Regions from separate parts of the Bradyrhizobium sp. USDA 4354 genome, predicted to be linked through region 1. Evidence: predicted binding sites of a transcription regulator. Region 1 holds the regulator's gene; each other region holds the start of a gene.
What was found. Region 1 encodes LexA, which represses DNA repair genes until DNA is damaged. Its sites were predicted from a motif close to TGTTCNNNNTGTGTTCNG; they were not measured.
Positions count from the first base shown of each region.

Region 2: the regulator LexA is predicted to act here: its motif matches at 1,652-1,669, upstream of ACVIIV_RS12635 (ribonuclease T2 family protein).
Region 3: the regulator LexA is predicted to act here: its motif matches at 1,520-1,537, upstream of ACVIIV_RS24630 (single-stranded DNA-binding protein).

Region 1 is NZ_JBSSDC010000001.1:5,191,652-5,195,839, forward strand. Features, by position in the region: gene ACVIIV_RS24035 (ComEC/Rec2 family competence protein) at 1-353, shown strand, start outside; gene ACVIIV_RS24040 (hypothetical protein) at 479-913, opposite strand; gene ACVIIV_RS24045 (hypothetical protein) at 1,125-1,304, opposite strand; gene lexA (transcriptional repressor LexA) at 1,471-2,172, opposite strand; gene ACVIIV_RS24055 (molybdopterin molybdotransferase MoeA) at 2,349-3,560, opposite strand; gene ACVIIV_RS24060 (hypothetical protein) at 3,782-3,988, opposite strand; gene ACVIIV_RS24065 (HAD family hydrolase) at 4,150-4,188, opposite strand, start outside.
Region 2 is NZ_JBSSDC010000001.1:2,701,898-2,706,085, forward strand. Features, by position in the region: gene ACVIIV_RS12630 (23S rRNA (adenine(2030)-N(6))-methyltransferase RlmJ) at 1-724, opposite strand, end outside; gene ACVIIV_RS12635 (ribonuclease T2 family protein) at 914-1,606, opposite strand; gene ACVIIV_RS12640 (hypothetical protein) at 1,728-2,192, opposite strand; gene ACVIIV_RS12645 (hypothetical protein) at 2,377-2,682, shown strand; gene ACVIIV_RS12650 (DUF3617 domain-containing protein) at 2,726-3,256, shown strand; gene ACVIIV_RS12655 (hypothetical protein) at 3,264-3,674, opposite strand; gene ACVIIV_RS12660 (ATP-binding protein) at 3,726-4,188, opposite strand, start outside.
Region 3 is NZ_JBSSDC010000001.1:5,319,848-5,324,035, forward strand. Features, by position in the region: gene ACVIIV_RS24620 (outer membrane protein) at 1-244, opposite strand, end outside; gene ACVIIV_RS24625 (outer membrane protein) at 484-1,251, opposite strand; gene ACVIIV_RS24630 (single-stranded DNA-binding protein) at 1,693-2,187, shown strand; gene gyrA (DNA gyrase subunit A) at 2,680-4,188, shown strand, end outside.

The DNA of each region.
Region 1 (4,188 bases):
GCTGCGTGACGCCGCTCGGGGACGGGCGGCTGGTCGCGCTGTCCTTGCGTATCGACGCGCTCACCGATGATTGCAGCCGCGCAGCGTTGGTGGTGACGGCGCGGCCCGCGCCGCCCGATTGCGCGGCGATGGTGGTCGATCGGCCGCGTCTCGCCAGTCAGGGCGCGCTGGCTCTGACGCGGAGCGGAGAGGGTTTCTCGGTGCAGGCGGTGAGGGCGAGGGGCGCAAGCCGCCCCTGGCTGCCGGCCGGCGCCGGCGAGGGGAATTTCGACGGCAGCCTTGCGCCGAAGACGGCCGTGCCCCGCAATCGGGACGCAACGCCATCGGAGGCCGACTTGCAGGCTGACGATTGAGGATAGATGCGGAGGGAGGCCGGTCCGACGGGATTCCGTAGGACACAACCCAAACCATCTCGCCGGCCGCGGCCGGCGATGGCATTTCAATCCTGGCGCTCGACCCATCGGCCGGGGCGACGACGTCAGCCGATCGGCAGGCGCGTGATTGTGGACCGCGTGTCGGCGACGATCTGCGGCTTGTGCTCGCGCTCGCCAAGGGGCTGGGTCACCGGCAACTGCAACACGGTCGCGCGCTGGCCTTCGACGAGCTGTGTCACCAGCACGTATTTGCCGTCGGGAAATTCGATCGCATCATGATGGCGATCGGGAATGTGCGGGTCGATCTTGCCGAACTTGCCGACGCGGGAGTTGACGGTGCGCGTCCAGATCCAGCGGTTGTCGTAACGAACGTTGTCGGCGAAAGCGAGCTCCGTTCCCGGCAGCAGGCAGACCGCGACGGAGAGGTCGGCTTCGGAGGCGAAGCCGCGTGTCGAGGTGCCACGGAAGGTTGTCGTGACAATCGTCTCGCCGACTTCGGCGGGGCGTGTCGCGACGGCATGCAGGCTATAGTCACACATCGGATGCTCCTCATGCGAAGATAGCGACCCGCACTCCTTTGGAGGCGCAGGCCTCTATCAGGATGGAAGTATGCAACGCTCTGCTTTGTTGTAGGCAAATCTGCGGCTGGGCTCCGCAAGCCACGATCACATTATCTTTCCCGGATTCAATAGGAACAAAGCCGACATCTGTGCATTCCGAAGGCGCAAGTCAGCGCCCCGCGGGCGCCGATCAGCTCGAATATTGCCAGCTCGATTGCGGAGGCTGCGCGATTGCATTCCGCGCGTTGCGGATATGCTCGTTGGTCGCCGATTGCTCGCGCACATGGCGGTGCGATTGTGTGGCGCCGACTTGCGACGCTGATGCTGCGATCAGCGCCGCAATGATTGTCCATGAAACGATCTGGCGCATGGCCTCTCCTCGAACTCTCATGCTGCGAAGCAATGTCGCTTCGCGCGGCATACCGAGGATGTAGCGCCGGAGGAGGGGCCGGATAATCTGAGCAGAACCGGAAAGACCATCCAGCCGGAGCGGATACTGATCCGCTCCAATAGGTGTCGAACGACCGCAGGACCGCTCAGTACTTCCGGTAAAGCCCGATCAGCTTGCCCTGAATCTTCACGCGGTTCGGCGGAAGAATGCGGACCTCATAGGCGGCATTGGCGGGCTCGAGCGCGATAGAGGCGCCGCGGCGGCGGAAGCGCTTGAGCGTGGCCTCCTCGTCGTCGATCAGCGCCACCACGATGTCGCCGGTGTCGGCGCTCTCGTTGCGCTGGATCAGCGCCATGTCGCCGTCGAGGATGCCGGCCTCGACCATCGAATCACCGCGCACTTCGAGTGCGTAGTGCTCGCCCGAGCCGAGCATGTCGGGCGGCACGCTGATGGTGTGGCTGCGGGTCTGCAACGCCTCGATCGGCGTGCCGGCCGCGATGCGGCCCATCACGGGCACCGCGACGGGACGCTCACCCTCGTCCACAGGCGGGCTGGAGCTCGCGCGCACCTTGCCGAGATTGCCCTCGATAACGCTCGGCGTGAAGCCGCGGCGATTGCCGGCGGCGGCCTGGAGCTCGGGCAGCTTGATCACCTCGATGGCACGGGCGCGGTTGGGCAGGCGGCGGATGAAGCCGCGCTCCTCGAGCGCAGTGATCAGGCGGTGAATGCCTGACTTCGAGCGCAGGTCGAGCGCATCCTTCATCTCGTCGAAGGACGGCGGCACGCCGCTTTCCTTCAGACGTTCGCTGATGAACCGCAGAAGCTCGTATTGTTTGCGCGTCAACATCTCGACCAAAGTCCCCCGGTTGATGTCGTTCGATTCCGAGACGATGAATTCAGCGATAAGCCGCTACATCCTCGAAACAAATCATGAACGGACACTATATGTTCGATATGTGTTCCGCAACTGCTTAATTTATGGTGAACAGCGCAAAACTCTCGGAATGCGTGTGGCCGCGCTGCTCAGACGGGGAGCCGCAGCACCTCGCAAGGCGTGCCGGCCTCGGCCTTCGGCGCGAACGGTGCGCGCACGAGAAGTACCTGTGCCGCAGCGAGATTCGCAAGCAGAGAGGAGTCCTGATGGTTGACGGGAACGGCGACGAGCGTGCCGTCGCCGCGCAGCTCCAGGCGCGCGCGCAGATAATCCTCGCGCTGGTCGTTGGCACCGAGATCGCGGCCCAGCACGGCGCGCTCGCGGTGATGATGAATCGCTGAACGGCCCGACAGGGCGCGAATCAGCGGCACCATGAACAGGAAGGCGCATACGTATGATGACACGGGGTTGCCGGGCAGGCCGATCACGCGCATTGCGCCGAGCCGCCCGTGCATCATCGGCTTGCCGGGCCGAATCGCGATCTTCCAGAACGCCATCGAGATGCCTTCGCCCTTGAGCGCCTGCTGGACCAGATCGTGGTCGCCGACCGACGCACCGCCGGTCGTGACCAGGATGTCGGCGCCACTCTCGCGGGCACGGCGAATGCCGGCGGAAGTGGCCTCCAGCGTATCGGCGGCAACGCCGAGATCGATGGTGTCGGCGCCCTCGCTGCGGGCGAGCGCGTGCAGGGCATAGCCATCGGAATAGACGATCTGGCCGCGACCGGGCGTGGCGCCCGGCATCACCAGTTCGTCGCCGGTGGCGAGGATCGCGACCTTCGGACGGCGGCAGACGGCGAGATGCGGGTGATTCATTGCGGCGGCCAGCGCGAGATCGCGCTCGGTGAGACGGGTTCCTTTGCGCAGCAGCACGTCGCCCTTAGAGAAATCGACGCCGGCGGGGCGGATGTGCCGACCGGGAATCGCGGCTTCCTTGATCGTGATGTGCTTGCCGTCGGCAACCGTGTCCTCCTGGATCACGACCGCGTCGGCGCCATCGGGAATGAGGCCTCCGGTGAAGATCCGAACGGCCTCGCCGGCGCCGACCGTTCCCGCGAACGGACGGCCCGCCGCGACCTCTCCTGTGACCGTCAGCCTGGAATCGATCGTGGCCGCATCGGTCGCGCGCACGGCATAGCCGTCCATCGCCGACATGGCTTCCGGCGGCTGAGTGCGCCGCGCCGCGACGTCGCGCGCGAGCACGCGATGATGGGCCTCCTCGAGCGAAACCATCTCTTCAGGCAGCGGCTCTGCACCCGCCAGCACCGCGGCAAGCGCGTCAGAAACTGGCATGAGGGCCACGGGTGAACTCCTGCTGGGGGCACATCGGTAAATGGGCGGCGAGAGTTCTAGCTGAGTGCAGGCGCGAGGCAAAGCAGCCCACAGGATGATTTATCCTGCGTGATCTCCGTGGTCGAGGTTGGAGCTCAAGTCCGCCGCGGCATGATCCGGAAGGCGAGACAGACCGGCAAGAGGATGGCCATGGCGAGCACGAGGAGGACGAGCGCCACGGCCAGCATCGGTCAACTCCCGCTCGGTCGGTCCAGGCCGTCGTCCAGTGTGACGTCGGGAGCTTTGGGACCTTGATCCTTGTCGGGCAGCGGATCGGCCTGGGATTTCAGGTCGGCGGCCTTGCTGATCAGCTTGGCGGAAAGGTCAGAATCCGAGGTGGTTTTGGCGAATTCAAGCAGGAGAGAGGCTTGCTTGGTGAGATAGGTTTTGCCCAGCACGTCGATCAGTCCGATGTAGAGGTCCCAACGGACTGATGAGTCCGGAGCGTGGTATTCCGTTCCCGGAACTCGGTACAAAAATGCACGAAGTGATTGGGTTCCCCATATTTGAGAATTTAGTTCCCGGGAACCGCGGCGCGGGTTCTCGCGGCCGATCGGCCTCAGATGCCCAGTGCCTTCAGTGCGTTCCCGACATCGCG
Region 2 (4,188 bases), 2.5 Mb from region 1:
GGGCGGTGCTGTCGGCTTGCGGCGCGACGCTGAATTCGAGGCGCAGGCATTTCCCCGGCGGCTTTGCTGCAGCTGCGAGCCGCGCCACCGTTTGGGCCAGTGTGTCGGTGGCCCGCCGGTTCTTGGCCGGATACCAAATGACATAGATACCGGTCGGCCATTTCGCGAAGGCCGCCGTGAAGGCGTCGCCCAGCCGCTCGAACTCGTCCTTGGCCTCGAAGGGCGGGTCGATCAGCACGAGGCCGCGCCGCTCCTTCGGCGGCACGAAGGCCGGCAGCGCCACCCAGCCGTCGAGATCAACCACGCGGGCCTGTTCGTCGCGGCGCAGCACGTCGATCAACGCTTTCCGCGCCTTCGGCTCGAGCTCGCAGGCGACGAGCCGGTCCTGTGGTCTGAGCAGACCGCGCGCGATCAGCGGCGAGCCCGGATAAGCCCTAAGCTCGCCCTTCGGATTGAAGGCGCGGACGATGTCGAGATAGGGCTTGGTCAGCGCCGCGGTCTCGTTCGACAGGCGTGCCTGCAGCAGCCGCGCAATGCCGGTCAGCCATTCGCCGCCGCGGCGCGCCTCGTCGCTGTCGAGATCGTAGAGCCCGGCGCCGGCATGAGTGTCGATGACGCGGAATGCCGCTGGCTTGTCCTGCAGATAGGTGAGGATGCGCGCCAGCACGATGTGCTTGATGACATCGGTGAAGCTGCCGGCGTGGAAGGCGTGACGGTAGTTCATGAAAACAGCACTACGCCACGTGATGGCTTGAGCAAAGAGGCACGATCACGTGTCCCGGACGCGGGGCAGCGCTTAACGCTGCGCCGCTGAGCCGGGACCCAGCCTCCTCTTGCGTGATGGGCCCCGGATCAGCAGCGCACCACGCCGCATTCGCGGCGCACTGCGCTGCATCCGGGGCACCAGAGCGTGCTACCCACCCCTGATCGGCGGCATCGTCACCTGCTCGCGGCGGCAGGCGCGGCGCTCGATCTCGTCGCAGGCGCGGAATTGCAGGTCCTTGCTGAGGCAGATGCGAACCTCGGACAGCCGTGTCCGGTTGCAGGTGACCGAGACGGCGGCACTGCTGAGACCGGGATTGGCCTTGATGAAGGCCTCCTCGACCTCCGCCGGCGCCACCGTCTTGGCCTGCGACAGATCGAGATACTCGGCCGGAATCTTGATCGCGGCGCGCGCCTTGCGGATCGTCTCGAAATAGCCGCGGCCCTCGAGCCCGGAGCAGGTGCCGTGCTTGTCCCATTCATTGAAGATCAAGCCCGGCGCCGGCATCAGGTCGAGCATCGAGGAGACGATGTTTCGGTTCAGCCGCGGTGCCGGCCGCTGGCAGTATTCCGGAAAACCGTTCTCATATTGCGGCCACAGGCCATGCACGACGAAGGCGTAGGGCCGTCCGCCGCACTGGATCTGCGAGCGGCCGCCGCGCTCGGCTGCCTCCTCGCAGAACGAGGGCGACCATGACAGCGACAGCACGTAGAAATCAAATTCGCCCGGCGCGTTCTGCCGCTTGTCCTGGGCCTTGGCGCCATCGGCGAGCAAAGCCAGTCCCGCGGCAAGGGTTAGTGAGATCATCAGGCGGGACAACGAACGCAATCTGGACTGAAACATGGCGACGCCCCTCAACTAGACTGTGCACGCAGCCTAGCAGGCGAATGGAACATTTCAAGAACAAAATTTGGACGGCCTGTCGTCTGCCGGCCGATCAACCCCGAATCAGGCGCGCTTCGGATCAGCGTTTGGCGGCGCGGCAGGCCGGGTTATAGGCCCAGTTGCGGTCGACGCCGACCACGCACCATTCGACACCGTTGCCGTAGCCGGCGAAGCCGCCATCCTCGATGATCGAGAAATGCACCTTGCGCACCTTGCCGTCATTGAGCATGGCGTCGCCGGTGCAGTAGCGGCGCGGAATGTTGTCGGACTGCCAGGGGCGAAACGCGACCTCGTGAACGGCGGAGAAGCCGGTGATCTGCAACGAGGAATTCCAGAACGAGCTTTCCTTCTCCCAGAACTGGGTGGCGATCGTCGGCAGGGCCCTGTCGCAATCGGCGACAGCGCCGTCATAGCGCGGCCCGCTCAGCCAGAAATTCATCTCGAGCGGATTGGCGGCTTTGGCCTCTCCGAGCGACAGTGCCCCGAACATGAGGCCGAGCACGGCGGCAAAGCGGAGCGATTTCGTCGGGGAGGGGGCGCGCATGATCAATCCGGACAGCTAAGGTCTTGCGAAGGTCGGACGGTGCCGCGAAGGCCGGGGGAGGTCAAGTGCAGCGCGGCAACACTTCGCCAGGAGTTGACCAAGACGTCGCGGCCAATTGGCCGTCGGTTCTTTTCACTTCCATCCCGGCACCGTAAACTGGCGCCAGCCAATTGGAGTGACGGGAATGCGAATCATTGCGGCCGCGGGCCTTCTTGCCGGCCTGGTTGTCTCGGGTTTGATGGCGAGCCAGCCGGCGCGCGCCGATATCCTTCCGGTGCCGCCGTTCAAGGGCAACGACACCGGCGGCATCATCGCCTATTCGATGGCGACCCAGGTCGATGCGCGTCAGGTCGCGGTCGATCATTGCGCCCGCTACGGCAAGGTCGCGAAATTCCTGGGCGTGCAGGCCTATGAGGGCGGTTACATCTCGTTCTCCTGCCGCTGGGTGCCCTATGGCGCCGCCGATCGGCCGATCCGCACGCTCTACTGAGGCGCTGTCGTAACGCCGCAACTGTCGGCCGGGAGCTTTCCACATGACGCGCAAACTCGCTTTGCTCGGCTCGATGCTTTGCCTCGCGTTGTCGGCAGGCAGCGCCGGCGCCGACGACCTGCCGGTGCGCAAGGCCGGTCTTTGGGAAATGAAGCTGGTCACGACTGGCTCCCCGGTGCCCGAGATGACCATGCAGCACTGCACCGACGAGACCGTCGACAAGGAGATGAGCAACAACGTCTCCCCGATGGCCAAGCAGATCTGCGCCAAGCAGGAGATCAAGAAGACCGCGACCGGCTATGTCAGCGATTCCGAGTGCAGCGTCGCCGGCGTCAGCACGGCCTCGCATGCCGAGATCACCGGCGATTTCAACTCGGCCTACACGGTGAAGACGACCTCGCATGCAAAGGGTGGCGTCGCCGGCGCGGCGGGGCGCGACAACACCACGACGCTGCAAGCCAAATGGCTCGGCGCCTGCAAGCCGGACCAGAAGCCCGGTGACATCGTCATGCCCGGCGGCTTCAAGATGAACATGCGCGACATGGACAAGCTGAAGGCGCTGCTGCCGAAGTAGGCGGGTGTTATTTCAACACCTGCGCCAACGGACCGTCCTTGGCCGCCAAGGCTGACCAGCCCGGCTTACTCCCGGCTTCCAATCTCGCGAAATAGTCATCGCGTAGAAGAATTTTGGCGGCGAGAGGGCCGCCGGCTTCGTTCCACGCGACGGTGAATTCGTGGGTCGAGCCGGGAGGGACGAAGCGAGAGCTTTCGTTGACGAAAGACGCCGGATTGGCGAACGGCAGGTTCGCCGCGTCGTGCCACTCAGGCTCAATCGGGGTTGGGCAGCGATTGTAGAGCCACACGTCGCTACAGATCTTCCCGTTTCGATCGAGCATGTAGGCATAGGCCACCTTGCCATCATCCTCGATGATGACTGCGCTCTCATCGAACGGTGAGACGAATTTGGCGACGAATCCGTCCGTGCCATTCATGCTTTCTCTAACTCCGCAGGATTGGAGCGCCTCTCGCCGCGCCGCATTCGCCTACACCGGTATCCTCACACTCGCCCTCAATCCCCCCATCGGGCTGTCGCCGAGGGTGATGTCGCCGCCGTGCGAGCGGGCGATGTCGCGGGCGATGGCGAGGCCGAGGCCGGTGCCGCCTTCGTCCTGGTTGCGGGCGTTGTCCAGCCGAAGGAACGGCTTGAACACCTCTTCGCGCAAGTGAGCGGGAATGCCCGGGCCGTCGTCGTCGATCGTGACGGTGAGATAACGGTGATCGCGCTGGCCGGTGATGGCGATGGCCTTTCCGTAGCGCGCCGCGTTGGTAACGAGGTTGGCGAGGCAGCGCTTGAACGAGGCCGGCTTCACCGTCACCACCGGCAGGCCGTGGAAGGCTACGGTCGCGGTGTGGCCGTGGCGTTCGGCGTCGCTGCGCAGCTCCTCGAGCGCTTGCGCCATGTCGGTCGGCTGCGACTGCTCGCCGGAATCGCCGCGCGCGAAGGCG
Region 3 (4,188 bases), 130 kb from region 1:
ACACGACGTTGCCGGTCTGCCAGTTGTAGCCGGCGGTGCCGCCGACGAAACCACCCTTCATCTTGATGTCGGAGGCGTCCTGCCAAGCACCACCCCCGACGATACCGAGGTAGAAGCCGGTCCAGTTGTAGACCGAGGCAACAGCCACAGGAGCCTTGGTGTAGGGGCGGGCCGCGAGATCAGCAGCCGACGCGGGAGCCGCAAGAGCAAACAAACAGGCCGAAGCCAACAAAACCTTCTTCATTTTCAACTTAATCCCAGTCCCAGTTTCTGTTGTTGCCTTCCGTGACGGAAGGGCAGCGGACTCAACGGCCCAACTGACGCTGCATTTACACCACCAAAGCCGCAAGTTGTGTCACTGAAAAGCCACAACAGCCGCAAAAGGTGATGGTTGCTGACTTATTATTCCCCAGCGAATTTGCGCCCAAACAAAAAGGCCGGCGCTAGGCCGGCCTTTGATTTTCGAAGGATATCAGCGAGATATCAGTACCTCGCGATCATCGGGCCGCCCCAGCGATAGTTCACGCGGATGAGGCCGATATCGACGTCTTGGCTGATGCGCTCGGAACGCGTGACAACACCGAGCGGGGCGATGCCGAAATTGCCCGATCCGGTGAAGTTGATCGTGCGGTCGCCGAGGAAGATATGATCGTACTCGAAGCCGACCGACCAGTTCGGCGCGAACCCGAATTCGATGCCCGCACCGACCGTGGCACCCCAACGGGTCTCGTTGGCCCGATCGAATTCGAGGCCTGTCGCCAGATCGTAGCTCCGATAGCGATCACCGACGACGGCGCCGCCGCCTTTCACGTAGAGCAGCACGTTGTTCCAGGCGTAGCCAACCTGGCCGGTCAACAAGCCGAAAGCGTTGATCTTCGAGCGATCGCGTAGGCCGGTCAGCGGGCTGATGTTGTCGCCGGAAAAGTCCGCCCAGTTGCCCTGGCCTTCGAGGCCGAACACCCAGTTCGCCGACTGCCAGCGATAGCCGACCTGGCCACCGACCGTGCCGCCCGTCGCGTTGTGGCAGCCTTCACCGACCAGGACGCCGCCGCCAGCATCGAAGTCCCAGCACTTGTGGCTCGTGCCGCCGCCGCCGTTGATGCCGATGTAGAAGCCGCTCCAGTCGTAGATGGCGGCGACCATCGGCGCCGGAGCCTTGGTGTAAGGACGCGCAGCGAGATCCGCCGCGCTTGCCGGAGCCGCCAGGCCCAACGCCATTGCACTGATTGCACTAAACAGAATCTTATTCATTGCAGTCTCCCCAGTTTCGCCCGCTTTTCGAAGTGCCCGAAGCGGCTGATCAGGCGCGACGCCCATATGAACTAATTCCGAGGCAATCGTAGCCTAAGGAAAGGGCAGAGTCCGTCTCCGAAATGCCACACTCGGCGACCGACAGAGGTGGCAGCAACTTGATGAATGTTAAGTGTTTTTCGTCGTTCGCGGGAACCCGAAAAGGTTCCATCCGAGGGGCCGTCTTTTCCACCGGCGTGCGGCCGAATGTTTTTGGCGTGTCGCTGCGAAGAACAAATCTGGAACAAAGCCGAGGGTGATGCTATATGTGGGGATAACCTCGGGGGTGGCGGGCTGATCGGTGCCCGCAAGCGTATAGGGTCGCCTCGACAAGGCGCAGAGGAACGCGGGCAGCGGGTTCGCCCTTTTGAAATTCAGTGGCATTCGGAGTGGAGAGCGGCGATGGCGGGAAGCGTCAACAAGGTCATTCTGGTTGGAAATCTCGGCAAGGATCCTGAAATCCGCCGCACCCAGGACGGGCGGCCGATTGCGAATTTGAGCATCGCCACCTCGGAGACCTGGCGCGACAAGAACACCGGCGAGCGCAAGGAAAAAACCGAGTGGCACCGCGTCGTGATCTTCAATGAAGGGCTCTGCAAGGTCGCCGAACAGTACTTGAAGAAGGGCGCGAAGGTTTACATCGAGGGTGCGCTGCAGACGCGCAAATGGACCGACCAGAGCGGCGTCGAGAAGTATTCGACCGAGGTCGTGCTCCAGGGCTTCAACTCGACTCTGACCATGCTCGACGGCCGCGGTGGCGGCGGAGGAGGCGGCAGCTTCGGCGACGAGCCGGGCGGCGATTTCGGCTCCTCCGGTCCCGTCAGCAGCGCACCGCGCCGCCCCGTGGCCGCCGGCGGTGGCCGCAACAGCGACATGGACGACGATATCCCGTTCTGAGCGGGCACGAAGGTCAACGTGCCCCGGACGCAGCGCAGCGCTCCCCAGGCGATGCGGAGCATCGTCCGGTGCGGCGATGCGCTGCAGAGCCGGGGCCCACGTTGCAGCGGTGTGGCTTCCTGGGTCCCGGCTCGGCGGAGCAGCGTTGCACGCCGCACCGCGTCCGGGACACGTGATCGGTTTCCGGTCTAGTCAGCAAATCCTGCCAATTGGCGGGGGGGGTCGGATTTTCCGGGCCCGCTTCAAGTTTGGGCTGAGGTCCATATTGCGCCACGCGAAGTCGGCTGACAGGAGCCGCTTCCCGCGTGATCAGGCCGGCGTTGCGGGTGATTCCGGAGGGGCCGATTCCGGCGGTGTCCAGGGCGCTGCTCTGGCGCCTTAAGTTATTGGAAAAATAAGCGGAAAAAGCGCTTTTCGAGGGGGCTGCAAGGGTGGTTATCCGCCCCCCGATGCGCTATATGATTCCCAGATAAAACCTCACCGGATTTCCCCTTGGCTGACGACGACAACAAGCCCGGCGACCAGCCGGCGCAACCCTCGGACATTCGCCCCGTCTCGATCTACGAGGAGATGAAGAAGTCTTACCTCGATTACGCCATGAGCGTGATCGTGGCGCGTGCGCTGCCCGATGCGCGCGACGGGTTGAAGCCGGTCCACCGCCGTATCCTGTTCGCGATGAACAATCGCGGCGACACCCCGGACAAGAAGCACAAGAAGTCCGCCGGTGCCGTCGGCGAGGTCATGGGTAAGTACCACCCCCATGGCGACCAGGCGATCTACGACGCCCTAGTGCGCATGGCGCAGGACTTCTCGATGCGCGCGCCCTTGATCGACGGACAGGGCAATTTCGGCTCGGTCGACGGCGATCCCCCGGCGGCGATGCGCTACACCGAGTCGCGCCTGACCAAGATCGCGCTGAAGCTGCTCGAGGACATCGACGACGACACGGTCGACTTCCAGGACAATTACGACGGCTCCGAAAGGGAGCCTGTGGTGCTGCCCGCGCGGTTCCCGAACCTCCTGGTCAACGGCGCCGGCGGCATCGCGGTCGGCATGGCCACCAACATCCCGCCGCACAATCTCGGCGAGGTGATCGATGCCTGCGCCGCGCTGATCGACAATCCGGCGCTGACGATCGACGAGCTGAACGCCATCATTCCGGGCCCGGATTTCCCGACCGGCGGCATCATCCTCGGACGCCAGGGCATCCGCAGCGCCTATCATCTCGGCCGCGGCTCCATCGTGATGCGCGGCAAGGTCACCTTCGAAACGATCCGCAAGGAGCGCGAGGCGATCGTCATCACCGAGATCCCCTATCAGGTGAACAAGGCGACGATGGTCGAGCGCATCGCCGAGCTCTACAAGGAAAAGAAGATCGAGGGCATCTCCGACCTGCGTGACGAGTCCGATCGCGACGGCTACCGCGTCGTCGTCGAACTCAAGCGCGATGCCGTGCCTGACGTCGTCCTGAACCAGCTCTACAAGTTCACGCCGCTGCAGACGAGCTTCGGCGTCAACGCCGTCGCGCTCGATTCCGGCCGGCCGCAGACCATGAACCTGAAGGACATGCTGACGATCTTCGTCGGCTTCCGCGAGCAGGTCGTCACCCGCCGCACCAAGTACAAGCTGCGCAAGGCGCGCGAGCGCGCGCACGAGCAGGTCGGCCTGGCCATCGCGGTCGCAAACATCGACGAGATCATCAAGGTGATCCGGCACTCGCCGACGCCGGCCGCCGCACGCGAGACCCTGATGACGCGCGACTGGGCCGCGCGCGACGTCGAGGACATCATCACGCTGATCGACGATCCCCGCCACCGCATCAACGAAGACGGCACGATCCGCCTGTCGCTGGAGCAGGCGAGGGCGATCCTGGAGCTACGCCTGGCGCGCCTCACCGCGCTCGGCCGCGACGAGATCGGCGAGGAGCTGTCCAAGCTCGCCGGTGAGATCAGTGATTATCTCGACATCCTGCGCTCGCGTGCCCGGATTCTCGACATCATC